One region of the Rothia sp. 27098_8_161 genome, then DNA from elsewhere that is predicted to be linked to it. Evidence: riboswitches for the same ligand, from Rfam matches in the RefSeq annotation. Region 1 holds a riboswitch; the other holds the start of a gene.
What was found. Region 1 has a riboswitch for thiamine pyrophosphate ahead of O3648_RS00765 (bifunctional hydroxymethylpyrimidine kinase/phosphomethylpyrimidine kinase). Riboswitches for the same ligand answer to the same signal wherever they lie in the genome.
Positions count from the first base shown of each region.

Region 2: it holds a riboswitch for thiamine pyrophosphate, as region 1 does, so the genes downstream of both, O3648_RS03740 (ECF transporter S component) here and O3648_RS00765 (bifunctional hydroxymethylpyrimidine kinase/phosphomethylpyrimidine kinase) in region 1, are expected to answer to the same signal.

Region 1 covers NZ_JAPWAL010000001.1:189,778-196,165, reverse strand. Annotated here, with positions in the region: gene O3648_RS00770 (ABC transporter ATP-binding protein) at 1-1,326, shown strand, start outside; TPP riboswitch at 1,551-1,708, shown strand; gene O3648_RS00765 (bifunctional hydroxymethylpyrimidine kinase/phosphomethylpyrimidine kinase) at 1,700-3,400, shown strand; gene O3648_RS00760 (slipin family protein) at 3,888-4,661, opposite strand; gene O3648_RS00755 (transposase) at 4,946-5,776, opposite strand; gene O3648_RS00750 (nitric-oxide reductase large subunit) at 5,779-6,388, opposite strand, start outside.
Region 2 covers NZ_JAPWAL010000006.1:23,676-30,063, forward strand. Annotated here, with positions in the region: gene O3648_RS03730 (MFS transporter) at 1-485, opposite strand, end outside; gene O3648_RS03735 (DUF4235 domain-containing protein) at 648-878, opposite strand; TPP riboswitch at 1,145-1,245, shown strand; gene O3648_RS03740 (ECF transporter S component) at 1,304-1,936, shown strand; gene O3648_RS03745 (ABC transporter ATP-binding protein) at 2,011-3,633, shown strand; gene O3648_RS03750 (energy-coupling factor transporter transmembrane component T) at 3,630-4,427, shown strand; gene O3648_RS03755 (aminotransferase class IV) at 4,717-5,619, shown strand; gene O3648_RS03760 (multidrug effflux MFS transporter) at 5,857-6,388, opposite strand, start outside.

The DNA.
Region 1 (6,388 bases):
ACAGACCTTCTCGGTGCAATCTACGTGATTCTGTACTTCCTGGTTTCCACGATCTCTCTGGCGTTTGTGAGCCCAGCAATGGGCCTGATCATGCTGCCCATGATTGCCGGTCTGGCGCTCATTATGTCGAAGATGCTACCGCTCATGGCGGCACGCAACCAGGCCACCCAGGAGCGCGTGAGCGACCTCAACAGCGTGCTGACCGAGAATATTCGCGGCACATCCACGATCCGTGAGCTGGGCGTTCACACCGCCCGCGAGGACGCCTTCGCCGGCGAGAACAAGCGCCAGTTCGCCGCGCAGCTGGGCATGGTGCGCATCCGCCAGCTGTACTTCACCGTGGACGCTATCAACGCTTGGATCCCCACGGTTCTGTGCATGCTCTGGGGCGCCGCCTGCGTGGCTCTCGGCTGGGCAAGCTGGGGTGCCGTAGCGACCGCCTCGGTCATGGTTTTCAGCCTGCGAACCCTCGCCGACATGCTGAACCACCACGTTAGCAACCTGCGCATCATGCTCGTGAACATGGGCCGCGTGTTCGGCGTGGTCTCCTTGGCGAAGAAGCAGCGTGAGGAGCGTGCACAGCACCGCGCCGAAGCGTTCGCCGCCGTGTCTGATGAAGCCGTGAAGAACCCGGAGTATGCCGTTGACTGCTCCCACGTCTCGTACGGCTACTCGCCGGACGCTCTCGTTCTGGAAGGCATCAACCTGAAGATTCGCCGCGGCGAAGCGCTCGCCTTGGTGGGTCGATCCGGCTCGGGCAAGACCACCCTGGCTCGTCTGATTGGTGGTTCGCTGACCGCCTTGGACGGCACCATTAACGTGATGGGTCGCCCGGTGGGTCACGGCGACTTCCCGACCGATGCCGCCACCGACGGCCGCCCGCGTCTGCTGGTCTGCACCCAGGAAGCACACGTCTTCTTCGGTACTCTCGCCGATAACTTTACGGTGGTCGTGCCGGATGCAACCGTCGAGCAGATGCGCGAGGTACTGGACGCTATCGGTGCCCGCTGGTGGCGCGACCTGCCGCAGGGCATGGACACCGTCGTCAGCGGCGCGGATTCGCCTCTGACCCGCGACCAGATTCAACAGCTGGCACTGGCACGTATCGTGCTTGCTGACCCGCACGCCGTGATTCTGGATGAGTCCACCACCCAGCTGGAGCTCGCGGACGCAACTGAGTCCCTGAGTGCCGTGCTGGCGAACCGTGCGGTGCTAATCATTTCGCACGATGCGCGTATCGCCTCACTGGCTGACCGTGCGGTCCTGTTGCACGAGGGCAGGATCATTGCGGAGGGCTCCCCGGCAGAGATTTTCGCCCTGACCTAAGCCCGGCAGGTATGCCCGTCTGATAGCGCCCGGTACTGTCTAAAGCGGTACCGGGCACTGTCTTTTAATGGGCGAGTTCTGGGTGGGGTGTGTGCTGAAACCTGCGCTGGAAAAACTGAGCTGGAGTGGTGGTGCAGTACCGCAATGCTTAAACGAAAATTTCGGAGAGAATCACTTGTCACCCACAAAACTTTCAGCTAGTGAGAATCATTGTGATAACCTGGCAGAGCGATATGGGGTGCCTTGACGCCATGCCCCTTCACCAGCACAAAGTCTTCTGATAGGTGCACCCGGTGAAGTACATGCTTCTCAAGGCTGAGAGAATCACCCATTGAACCTGCTCTAGTTCGAACTAGCGAAGGGATTATCGATAATGGCAGAGCAGCCTACCGTGCGCACCAGCACACCCGCCACGAACACCGCCGTTGGAACCCTCAACGTGCCGAGGGTCCTCTCCATCGCGGGAACCGACCCCTCCGGCGGTGCAGGCATTCAGGCGGACCTCAAGTCCATTACCGCTTCCGGCGGTTACGGCATGTGCGTGACCACCTCACTGGTCGCCCAGAACACCTGCGGAGTGCGCGAAGTATTCACCCCGCCCCTGGAATTTTTGACCGCGCAGCTTGCCGCTGTTTTTGATGACGTCACCGTTGACGCCGTGAAAATCGGCATGCTCGGGGACGCAGATACGATTCGCACAGTCCGCACCTGGCTGAGTGAGCACCCCGTGCCCGTGGTCGTGCTCGACCCGGTCATGATTGCTTCTAGCGGTGACCGCCTGTTGCAGGCGGAAGCGGAGCAAGCGCTGCGCGACCTCGTGCCGCTCGTAGATGTGATTACCCCGAACGTTCCGGAGCTTGCCGTGCTCTGTCAGAAAGAGCCCGCCCAGACGTTTGATGAGGCTCATGAGCAGGCGGCGAACCTTGCGGCGGATACCGGAACCACCGTGATTGTGAAGGGTGGCCACCTGCACGGTGAGGACGCCGGTAACACCGCGGTCTTCCCGGATGGCACCTGTGCGCATGTGCGTACCCCGCGCCTGGAAAGCCGCAATACGCACGGCACCGGATGCTCCCTGTCCTCCTCGCTGGCAACCCGCCTGGGCGTGGAACTGCTACAGCATACCGAAGCCGCAGAGCACGCTGCAGACCAGCAGCTGACCAGCGAAGACACCCACCGCGCCCTGCAGTGGAGCACCCGCTGGCTCCACGAATCCATCGCCGCAGGTGCCGGATTGCAGGTTGGCTCCGGTGAGGGCCACGGCCCGGTGGATCACGCCGCTCGTGCCCGCCGTCTGGAGGCTGCCGCTTCCTCGTACCCGTGGCATCACCTGCTCGCCACCACCGACTCTGAGGGCAATACTCTTGACGGCACCAGCCCGGAGCGTCTGCTGCCGGTCAGCCCTGTGCCCGCTGGTAAAGCCGTCGTAAAGCCCGCCGGTCCGTGGACCGCCGCCCTCTGGGCAGCCGGTGGCGAAACCTGGCACCAGATTCTGGACCTGCCCTTCGTGCGTGCCCTCGGTGAAGGCACCCTCGACGAGGACCTGTTCGCCTTCTACCTGGACCAGGACGCCCTCTACCTGCGTGATTATTCGCGTGCGCTCGCGACTCTCTCGGCGCGTGCTGATACCGCTGCGGCGCAGGTGCACTGGGCAGCCGGTGCGCACGAGGCGATTGCTGCCGAATCGCAGCTGCACGAGGGCTGGTTGGCGAACCGTGCGCGTCTCGGTGGCGCCTCGCCGATTACGATGGGGTACACGAATTTCCTGCGTGCCTCTGCTGCCGGTGATGATTACGTGGTCGGTGCCGCGGCGATTCTGCCCTGCTACTGGCTGTACGAAGAGGTGGGCGCTGTGCTCTCCTCACAGAATCACGCGGACCACCCGTACGCGGAGTGGTTGAGCATGTACGGTGGTGAGGATTTTGCCGCGGATGTGGCCCGTAGCCTCGCGGAGGTAGAGCGTGCGTTTGAGGCGGCTTCACCGGCTCAGCGTGTGCGTGCGGCGCGGGCGTACCTGTCGGCGTGCGTGTACGAGCGTGAGTTCTTTGATCAGGCGCACCGAGCATTGCGTTAGTTTGCCGGGCGCTGCGCTAGGGTAGCACCGGAGCCAGCTCGTAGGTGCTTTAGGTACCGATGCTTTTAGGTGCCGGTTTTTTGGCTGAATACTGCCTCAGCATGGTGCGAGATGGGTGATTGATGCTTCACTCAGACTGCCGCCGGTTCGGCGGTTGTGCCGGTTATGCTTAAGGCGTCGGTGAAAACCGTTTACGGTAGGATTCCGGCCCTCACCCAACTGGCTGATGTACCTGCCGCGCCCGCACCTCTACGGTGTGTAGCCGACCTAGGAAAGTTTGGCCCGCCGCAACCACCTCATCCAACCCCCGCGGCGGGCCAAACGCCTTCCTTCCCGGGTTTTCTTCTCGGGCTCCGTTTGAAAGCGTTTCGCGTATAAATCCCGCATAGAAATATCCCGTGCAGATACTCTCACCTGCACGGGATATTTCTATGTTTCTCACCGCTGCGAATCTGCCGCTGCGGCTTGCAATTCGGGGGAGAAGCGCCTACTTGCTCTCACCCTTGAGCGCACCCATGAGCGGGCCAATCACGTCCATGGGCAGCGGGAATACCACGGTCGAGTTCTGGTCGGCACCCAGCTCCAGCAGGGTCTGCAGGTAACGCAGCTGCAGGGAGGCGGGGGACTGGCTCAGAATGTCGGATGCTTCCTTCAGCTCGCTCGAAGCCTCCAGCTCACCGCGGGCCGAAATGATCTTTGCGCGGCGCTCACGCTCAGCCTCAGCCTCACGAGCCATGGCGCGCTGCATAGCCTCAGGAATCTCAACGTCCTTAATCTCGACGAGCTCCACCTGAATACCCCACGGCTCGGTACGCGAACCAATGATGGAACGCAGATCCTCGTTCAGGTCCTCGCGGTGCGCGAGCAAGGTGTCTAGGTCAACGCGACCAAGCAGGGAACGCAGAGTGGTCTGCGCAATCTGGCTGGTGGCAATCGGGTAGTTCTCAACCTCAAGCACAGCATTCTTAGCGTTAGTCACGCGGAAGAGGACCACGGCGTTCACGCGGGCAGGGACGTTGTCCTTGGTGATGACTTCCTGCGGGGGAATGGTCAGGGTGATAACACGCATGTCAACGCGTTGCAGAGAATCAACAAAGGGGAAGACGACGTTCAGGCCGGGCTTCAGCTCTGAGCGCAGGTGGCCGAAGCGGAAGGAGATGCCACGCTCGTATTCGGGGATGACGCGGAACATACGAATCAGAATAAAAAGAACAATAACGGCAACTGGGATGAGGATAGTTGCCAAAGTGACGGGATCCATGGTTTTCCTTCACAAGTATTGGGGGAGGATGGTATGTGTGCCTACCTGCCCGCGCCCCGTACGGTGCAGGTAGTAGGGGATGCCCGGTATCGGACATATGGAGGAGTTTGGGAAGGGGAATTTTCCGTCCCGGCGTACGTCGCGGCGGGTCGGCGCTTTAGCGGCACCCTGCGTGGAAAATGCAAAAGAGAAATGAAAGAGAAATCCACACAGGGTAGCCACCGAAGCTAACAGACGGACCCAACCGACCGGTCAGCCGCCGGAACGGAAAAACTTATGCAGCGCTACTTCTTCGCCATTTCCTCCGCGACCTGAGCATCAGCAAGGTTCTGCTGTTGCAACACCTCGTTCGTGGTCTTATGCAGACGCGGAACGGAGGTGCCGGTACCACTCCATGCGGGGCGGTCCGGGTCGAGGAAGGAGGTACGAACCGGCAGGGTTGCATCCGCAATTATCTGCTTACGGGTCTGCTCGGTGCGGCGCTTACGCTCATTCGACACGCCACCCCACTTCGCCGCGAAACGATCCATCTTCACGTTCACCGATTCATCAGCGGTGGATGCGTGAATATGCTTCGGATCGTTCTGGAAGTTCGCGGGGGAACGCATGAGCTTCACAGCCAGCGGGTAGGTCAGCGACAGGCAGACCACAACGACCGCACCCTCCACCAGAAGCTCCAGCGGGGAGTGCCAGACGATGGCGGCACCAATGAGGGTGACCACACCTAGCAGTGACACTGCCACTGCCAGTCCGCGGTGGAAACGGCCCGACTCGGAGTAGGGCCATTCGTCCACTTCGCGGGTGAGCTCGCGGCCGTTCGCCGAGACGGTGCAGGTGTCCTTGATAGGGCAGGTGTTGCACACGCTGGGCTTGGCGCGGTAACGCATCACTCGGTTATCCGAGTCGAATGCGGTCGCCCATAGCCACTGGTCTTCGGGGCAGAGCCACGCGTCGCTCTCTTCGTGGTAGGTGAACCCGAAAGTTCGCGCCGCCACGAAACGCTGACTGGTGCGCTTAGCGAGAATATCGAAGCCCCAACCCACGGCGACCAGACCGAGCGCATACACGCAGGCCAGCCACACGAAGAAAGAAACTCCAGCAATCTGCTCAGGCATGATTAGCCTCGACGATCGCTACGGTAGGGGCTGGTCTGCTCGGGTAGCTCCTCGGCAGCCTGAGCACCGGCGAACTCTGCAATGCGAGCGTCCTCAACCTCTTCATACAGCGGCGGCTCGGGCAGCTCCAGAACGGTTTCCTTAGCGTTCTTGGAGAAAATCTCCTTGATACCCAGCAGTGCCAGCTTGATCAGCGGGATGATGCCAACCAGGAAGATGACGTCGCCGGGCATACGCATCCAACCCATCACGGCGGAGGCGCCGTCGTGAATGAACGCGAAGGAACGAGCCTCGTAGTAGCCCTCACCCACGGACTTGTACAGCTGAGCAATACCCAGCGGCAGCAGCGAGATGAAGGACATCCACAGCAGACCAATATTCAGAGTCCAGAAGGAGAACTTCAGGCTCTTCTCCGGCCACTTGTTCTCCGGGAGCAGGTAGCGCAGACCGAACACCGCGAAGGCAATCGCTAGCATACCGTACACACCCATCATGGAGGCGTGTGCGTGGTTTGCGGTCAGTGCCGTACCAATCTCGAAGTAGGACACGATCGGCAGGTTGATGAGGAAGCCGAACACACCTGCGCCGAGGAAGTTCCAGAAGCCCACAGCA
Region 2 (6,388 bases), on a different contig from region 1:
CCCGAAATCTTGCCGATATTTTCCGGATGGGAGATACGCGGCAGCACGGCATTATAGTTTACGTAGGCGAACTCGCTGAATACGCTCGCAGCAGAAATCAGGGTGACACCCAACCATAGGTACTGTGGAGTGGGGGCCACGAAGAAGCAAGCCGCCATGGAACTGACCAGCAGCATGGTGTTCACGCCGAGCCAGAAGATGCCGCGGCCAGACTTGTCGTTACGCTGACCGGTGACCGGCGCCAGGATAGCAATAAGGAAACCGGCGATAGTCAGGCCCAAAGACAGCGCCGAGGAGGTCTCCTCGGGAGTGCCGAAGTAGCTACTGGTCAGGTACACGGTGAAGATGAAGGTCGTCATAATCGAGTCGAAGCTCGAGGAACCAACATCCCACATGACCCAGGAGGTGACCGAGCGGCGGCTGTTTGCGTGGTCAATGACCCTACGCGGAGCCTTCGCCTTAGGGCGAGAAGAAGAAATAGTCATAGTTGTGCTTTCAGATGCCGAGGCGAAGCTTCAGCGTACCGGTGGCATGAAGCCGGCTGAAGTAGAGCGGGCGTGCTGAAAATGGAACGCCAGGCGGTACGTACCGAGTGAAGATACGTACCGCCTAGCTCATAACTATCGCGCGGAAGGCGACAAATCTCATTAGAAGAAACGACGCTGCAGGCGAGCAATACCGAAGCTCGCCACAGCACCTACGACGGAGGTCAGAACGGTCCAGAGGATGACCTGACGCAGGGTATCTTCAGACTCCTGGGAAATGGCGGGAGGCTGGTTGCCGGTAGCCTTGGTCCAGGCTGCGCTCAGGCCCTTGCCGATCAGGGCTGCTACGCCCATGTTGATACCCGCAATAGCAAGCTTAGCGACGGGGTTCATGTGTATCTCCTTAGCTGTATACGATGTGGCGTCCTACCCGTGAACCTCTTCGGGGTTGGGTGAGAAAAGAGCGCCACTCCCTAGCGTATAGGGTTTAAGGCGTTTGTGCCGCCTGGGAGCCTCTCCGTCCCAAAATTGTATGCCGTTCAATTCTGTAATGTGGGCAGACGAAGGGAACAAAAAGCGGCAAATTGGCATGAACAGCCAGACACGCCTACAATCAAACCTGGGTTCCCGCCCACACCACAACGGTACGGACAAAGAACCCCACACGACAGGGGAGCGCCACCACGGCGCTGAGAGTGCTAAGCAGACCCTCGAACCTGATCCGGTTAGTACCGGCGTAGGGAGTCGAATTTCTTCTCAATGCCCTCGTCCATTAAGAGGACGAGGACATTCCCCTTCCAACGACGGAAGGACCACCTATGTCACAGAACGTAACCCCCGCCTCCCAGGTACCTGCACAAGCAGAAGCGAAGAAGCCGAACCTGCGCTGGCGAGTTAACGAGATCGTTATTGCCGCAGTTATCGCAGTAGCCTGCGCCGTCATCTTCTGGATCTGGGACATCGCAGTTAGCCCCGCAACCAAAACCGCACTCGTAGCAGCACCCGAATTCCGACCCATCATCGGCGGCGCGTGGCTGCTTGGCGGCACCCTCGGCGGCCTGCTTATCCGCAAACCCGGTGCAGCACTCTTCTGCGAAATCGTCGCAGCATTCATCTCCGTGCTCTTCACCGGCGGCGCATGGAGCGGTGAAATCCTGCTCGCAGGCCTCTTCCAGGGCATCGGCGCTGAAATCGCCTTCGCAATCTTCCGCTACCGCCGCTGGAACGCAACCATCGCCATCTTCGCCGGTGCACTCTGCGGCCTGTTCATGGGCGGTAACGAAATCTTCATCTACTACCCCGACATGGAACCGGTCAAGGCAATCATCTACGTAGCATGCTCCGTCATCTCCGGTGCAGTCATCGCAGGCTTCCTGGCGTGGATTCTCGTGCAGAACCTCGCCAAGACCGGTGTGCTCTCCTCGCTGGCATCCGGCAAGACCCGCCGCTAACCACCAGCAACTAGCCACCAACAAGTCACCACTCGGCACACTACAGCAGCCACATAAAAGGCTAAGGAAGCATCATGGAAGCAACACCGCGCGGGGCGCGCATCGAGCTCAACAACTTCAGCTGGCATCACCCCGGACGCCCAGAACCCGTCATCAGCGGACTCAACCTCACCATCAACCCCGGTGAAAAAGTCCTGCTACTGGGCACCTCCGGCGCCGGCAAATCGACGCTCCTGCACGCCATCGCCGGTGTGCTCCACGATGACGACGGCGAATCCGCCGGCGGCACCATCACCATCAACGGCAAAGAACCCGGTGAAGCACGCGGCACCGCGGGCATGATGCAGCAGGACCCCGAATCCTCCATCGTCATGGCAACCGTCGGCAACGACGTCGCATTCGGCCCCGAGAACCTGCGCGTACCCCGCGAAGAAATCTGGGGCCGCGTCACCGAAGCCCTCACCGCCGTAGGGCTCAACAACCTACCCCTCGACCACCCCAGTAGCGCACTGTCCGGCGGACAGAAGCAGCGCCTCGGCCTGGCGGGCATCCTCTCGATGCACCCCGGCGCCATGATCCTCGACGAACCCACCGCCAACCTCGACCCCGCCGGTGTGCGGGAAGTACGCGACAGCATCCTCTCTGCCGCGGAGGCGACCGGCGCGACCCTACTCGTCGTAGAACACCGCGTGAGCATCTGGGCACCGCACATGGACCGCATTATCGTGCTCGGCGCAGGCGGCACCATCACCCACGACGGCGCACCCGACACCGTGCTCACCGAAGCACGTCAAGACCTCATCGACGCGGGCGTATGGGTACCCAACTACGTGCCGCGCGCACCGCAGACCGGCAGCGATAACCAGAGCGGCGAGGCTGTAACCGGCGAGGCGCTACTGCGCGCCGAAAACCTCAGCATCACCCGCGCACAACCCACCCCCAAACAACGACGCGCACGCCGACGCACCATTAAACACCTCGGCGACACCCCCGCACCCGCACCCATCGACCTGCCCGTACTCCGCAGCGGCATCAACCTCACCCTGCACGCCGGCGAACACCTCAGCGTGCTCGGACCCAACGGCGCCGGCAAATCAACCCTAGCCCTCACCCTTGCAGGGCTCCTCACCGCACCCGACGGCACCCTCACCGCCACCGATGCGCTATGTAACCACCACGGTGACGGCGAGCGAGAAAACAGTGCCCACTGGGACATCCCCACCTGGACCCCCGCCCAAATGCTCAGCCGCATCGGCTACGTCTTCCAAGAACCCGAATACCAATTCATCCGCGGAACCGTACGTGAAGAACTCGAACTCGGCCCCCGCCGACTCGCCGCACTCACCCGCGAACCCCTCAACGAAGACGACCTCGCAGCCCGCACCAACGAGCTTGCAACCCGCCTACGCCTCACCCACCTACTCGACGCCAACCCCTTCACCCTCTCCGGCGGCGAAAAACGACGACTCTCCGTAGCCTCTGCACTCGCCACCGCACCACGAATCCTCATCCTCGACGAACCCACCTTCGGCCAAGACGCACGAACCTGGGCAGAACTCGTCGACCTCATCCGCGAACTACTCACCAACGGCACCGCCGTCATCTCCATCACCCACGACGAAGACTACACCGCCGCACTCGGCGGCAATCACATCACCCTACCCGCCCTCACCACCCCCGGAAAGGAGAACGCATGAACACCGACTTCTTCGGCACCATCGACCGAACCAGCTACTTCAGCAACCTCAACGCCGGCGTAAAACTCATCGTCTCCTTCACCCTCATCATCGCCGCACTCATCGTGCGCGACCCCCTCACCTCCGGCATCCTCTTCGCCCTCGAACTGCTCGGATTCATCCTCGTCGGATTCCGCCCCGTCAACGTTCTCGCCCGCTTCTGGCCCATCCTCATCGCCGTCATCACCACAGGCTGGTCCGTCGCCATGCTCAGCGCCAAAAGCGGCACCACCATTCTCGACCTCGGCTTCAACAGCATCACCACCGACTCCGCCGCCGTCGGTGCAGCCATGATGATCCGCTCCCTCGCCATGGTCCTACCCACCCTCGCGTTCGTGCTCACCACCGACCCGACCGACCTCGGCGATTCCCTCGCACAAACCTTCAAACTGCCCTCCCGGTTCGTGCTCGCCACCGTCGCCGCCCTGCGCCTCGTCGGCATCCTCTTCGCCGAATGGAATGCCCTCGGCCAGGCACGACGCGCCCGCGGACTCGGTGCAGGCCAGTCCCTTATTGGACGTGCACAAACCTTCGGCGGGCAGAGCTTCGCCCTGCTCGTGCAGGCCATCCGCCGGGGCTCCCGCCTGGCTATCACCATGGAAGCGCGCGGCTTCGGCGCAGGCGAACGTACCTGGGCGCGAGTACCCTCCTATTCGCCGCGTGATGTGCACGTGAGCATTGCAGCCGCCATCATTATCGCTGTTGCGTACGGTGCATCTATTGCGGCGGGTACGATCCAGTTCCTCTGGGGCTAGTTCGTTCCGTTTCTGGTTCCGCTTGGGAGACGGTATTCGTCCCCGTTCCTACAGGGGCACCCGCCCTCGCTTCGCTTCGGGCACCCTGATGTCACTACGGACGATACCGTCCTCCCGCGCTAGGACATAGATAAGGAAGCGCCTGCCCCCTTCCTTCGCTCCTACAGGGGACCCGCCCTCACTTCGCTTCGGGCACCCTGATGTCGCTTCAGGAAGGTACAGACACCTCCGGAAAACGCGGCACCCTCCGAGCCCTTTCAGGAACCAGTAGCGAACGTACAATAAAACTATGTCTAGTATCGTAATTCTTCTGAACGAGCAGAACCCTCAGGGCATCTTCGTTGACCCGTCCGTGCCCCTCATCAGCGTTGATGATCAGGGCTTCACCCGCGGCGACGGCGTCTTCGAGACTATGCTGTCCGTCAACCGCCGCGTGCGTAAGCTCGGCATGCACCTGTCCCGCCTCGAGTCGTCGGCGCGCATGCTGGATTTGCCTGACCCGGAACCTGAGATTCTGCGTTCGGCGGTAGAACGCCTCATGCGTGAGGCGACCGCCGGTGCCGAGACTGTGCTGGGCGAAGAACACATCGTGAAGATTATTATTTCGCGCGGCCCCACCCAGGCGGTGACTTCTATGCAGCCGGGCCCGTACACGCTGATTATGGCGTCGCCGGTGCCCGCCTCCATTGTGAAGCGCCGCACCGAGGGCGTGAAGGCGATGCTGCTGCCGCGCGGCCACGAGCCGATGGATAATAGCGCCTACCCGTGGCTGCTGGCGGGTGCGAAGACCCTCTCCTACGCGGTGAACATGGCGGTCCTGCGGTACGTGCAGGAGCGCGGCGCGGACGACGCTATCTTCATCACCGACGAGCGTCGCGTGCTGGAGGGCGCGACCTCCTCAGTGCTGGTTGCGAAGATTGAGGACGGCAAGAAGGTGCTGTACACGCCTGAGCCGAGCCACGGTATCCTCCCCGGCACCACGCAGGGCGCGGTGTTTGAGGCGGCACGCCAGGCTGGTTGGGAGCTGGGCTTCGGTCCGCTCTACCCGCAGGATTTGTTTGAGTCGGACGGCGTGTGGTTGGCGTCGTCGGTGCGTCTGATTGCGCCGGTGACTCATCTGAACGGTACGGCGCTGGCGCATGACCCGGAGCTGACCGCTACGCTACTGAGTTACCTGGCGCAGCAGAGCTAAACGCATCAGAAAAGGGACGCCGCATATTTCCTCCGCGCCTACGCAGGGGCACCCGTCACCCGGACGCTCTGCCCCTCCTTGGTTCGCTGCGGAGAGCGCCCGGGCTGACACCCTGAGGGTGCTTCCGGAAAACGCGGCAGCCCCTGCGCCCATGCACGGGCACAGCAAAGCCCCGGATGCGCAACCCTTAGCGGGTCGCCCAGCCGGGGCTTTAGCTATACAAAAATCAGCAACAGGTTAGTGGCCCGCCGGAGCGCCGTGACCTTCACTAGCGCCGTGGCTCAGACCGTCCGCCGAGTAGTCCGAATCCTTACGCGGCGTAGTCCACAGCACCAGCGCCGTCAGGACCGCGAAACCCAGAATGGAGAAGCCCATCGGCAGGTACTCATGCTCACCGGCAAACGACACCAGCGGTGCTGCCACCGCACCCAGCATCGCCTGAACCGTACCCATCACCGCCGAAGCACTACCCGCCATGTGGCGCGCCTCGTTTAACGCCAACGCCGAAGCATTACCAAAAATCAGACCGCACGAACTGGTCAGCAGGAACAGCAGAATCAGCGTCGGCACCAGCGAAATACCGACAAGGAAGCTAACCAACAGCAGCGAAGACACCACGAGCAGGCTAACCACACCGATGTTTACAATGCGGCGCTGCGCCACACGGCCAACCAGCTTCGTCGCAATCGCACTGAACAGCACAATGCCAATCGAGTTCACACCGAACACGATCGTGAACTCAGTCTCGGACAAGCCCAGAATCTTCTGC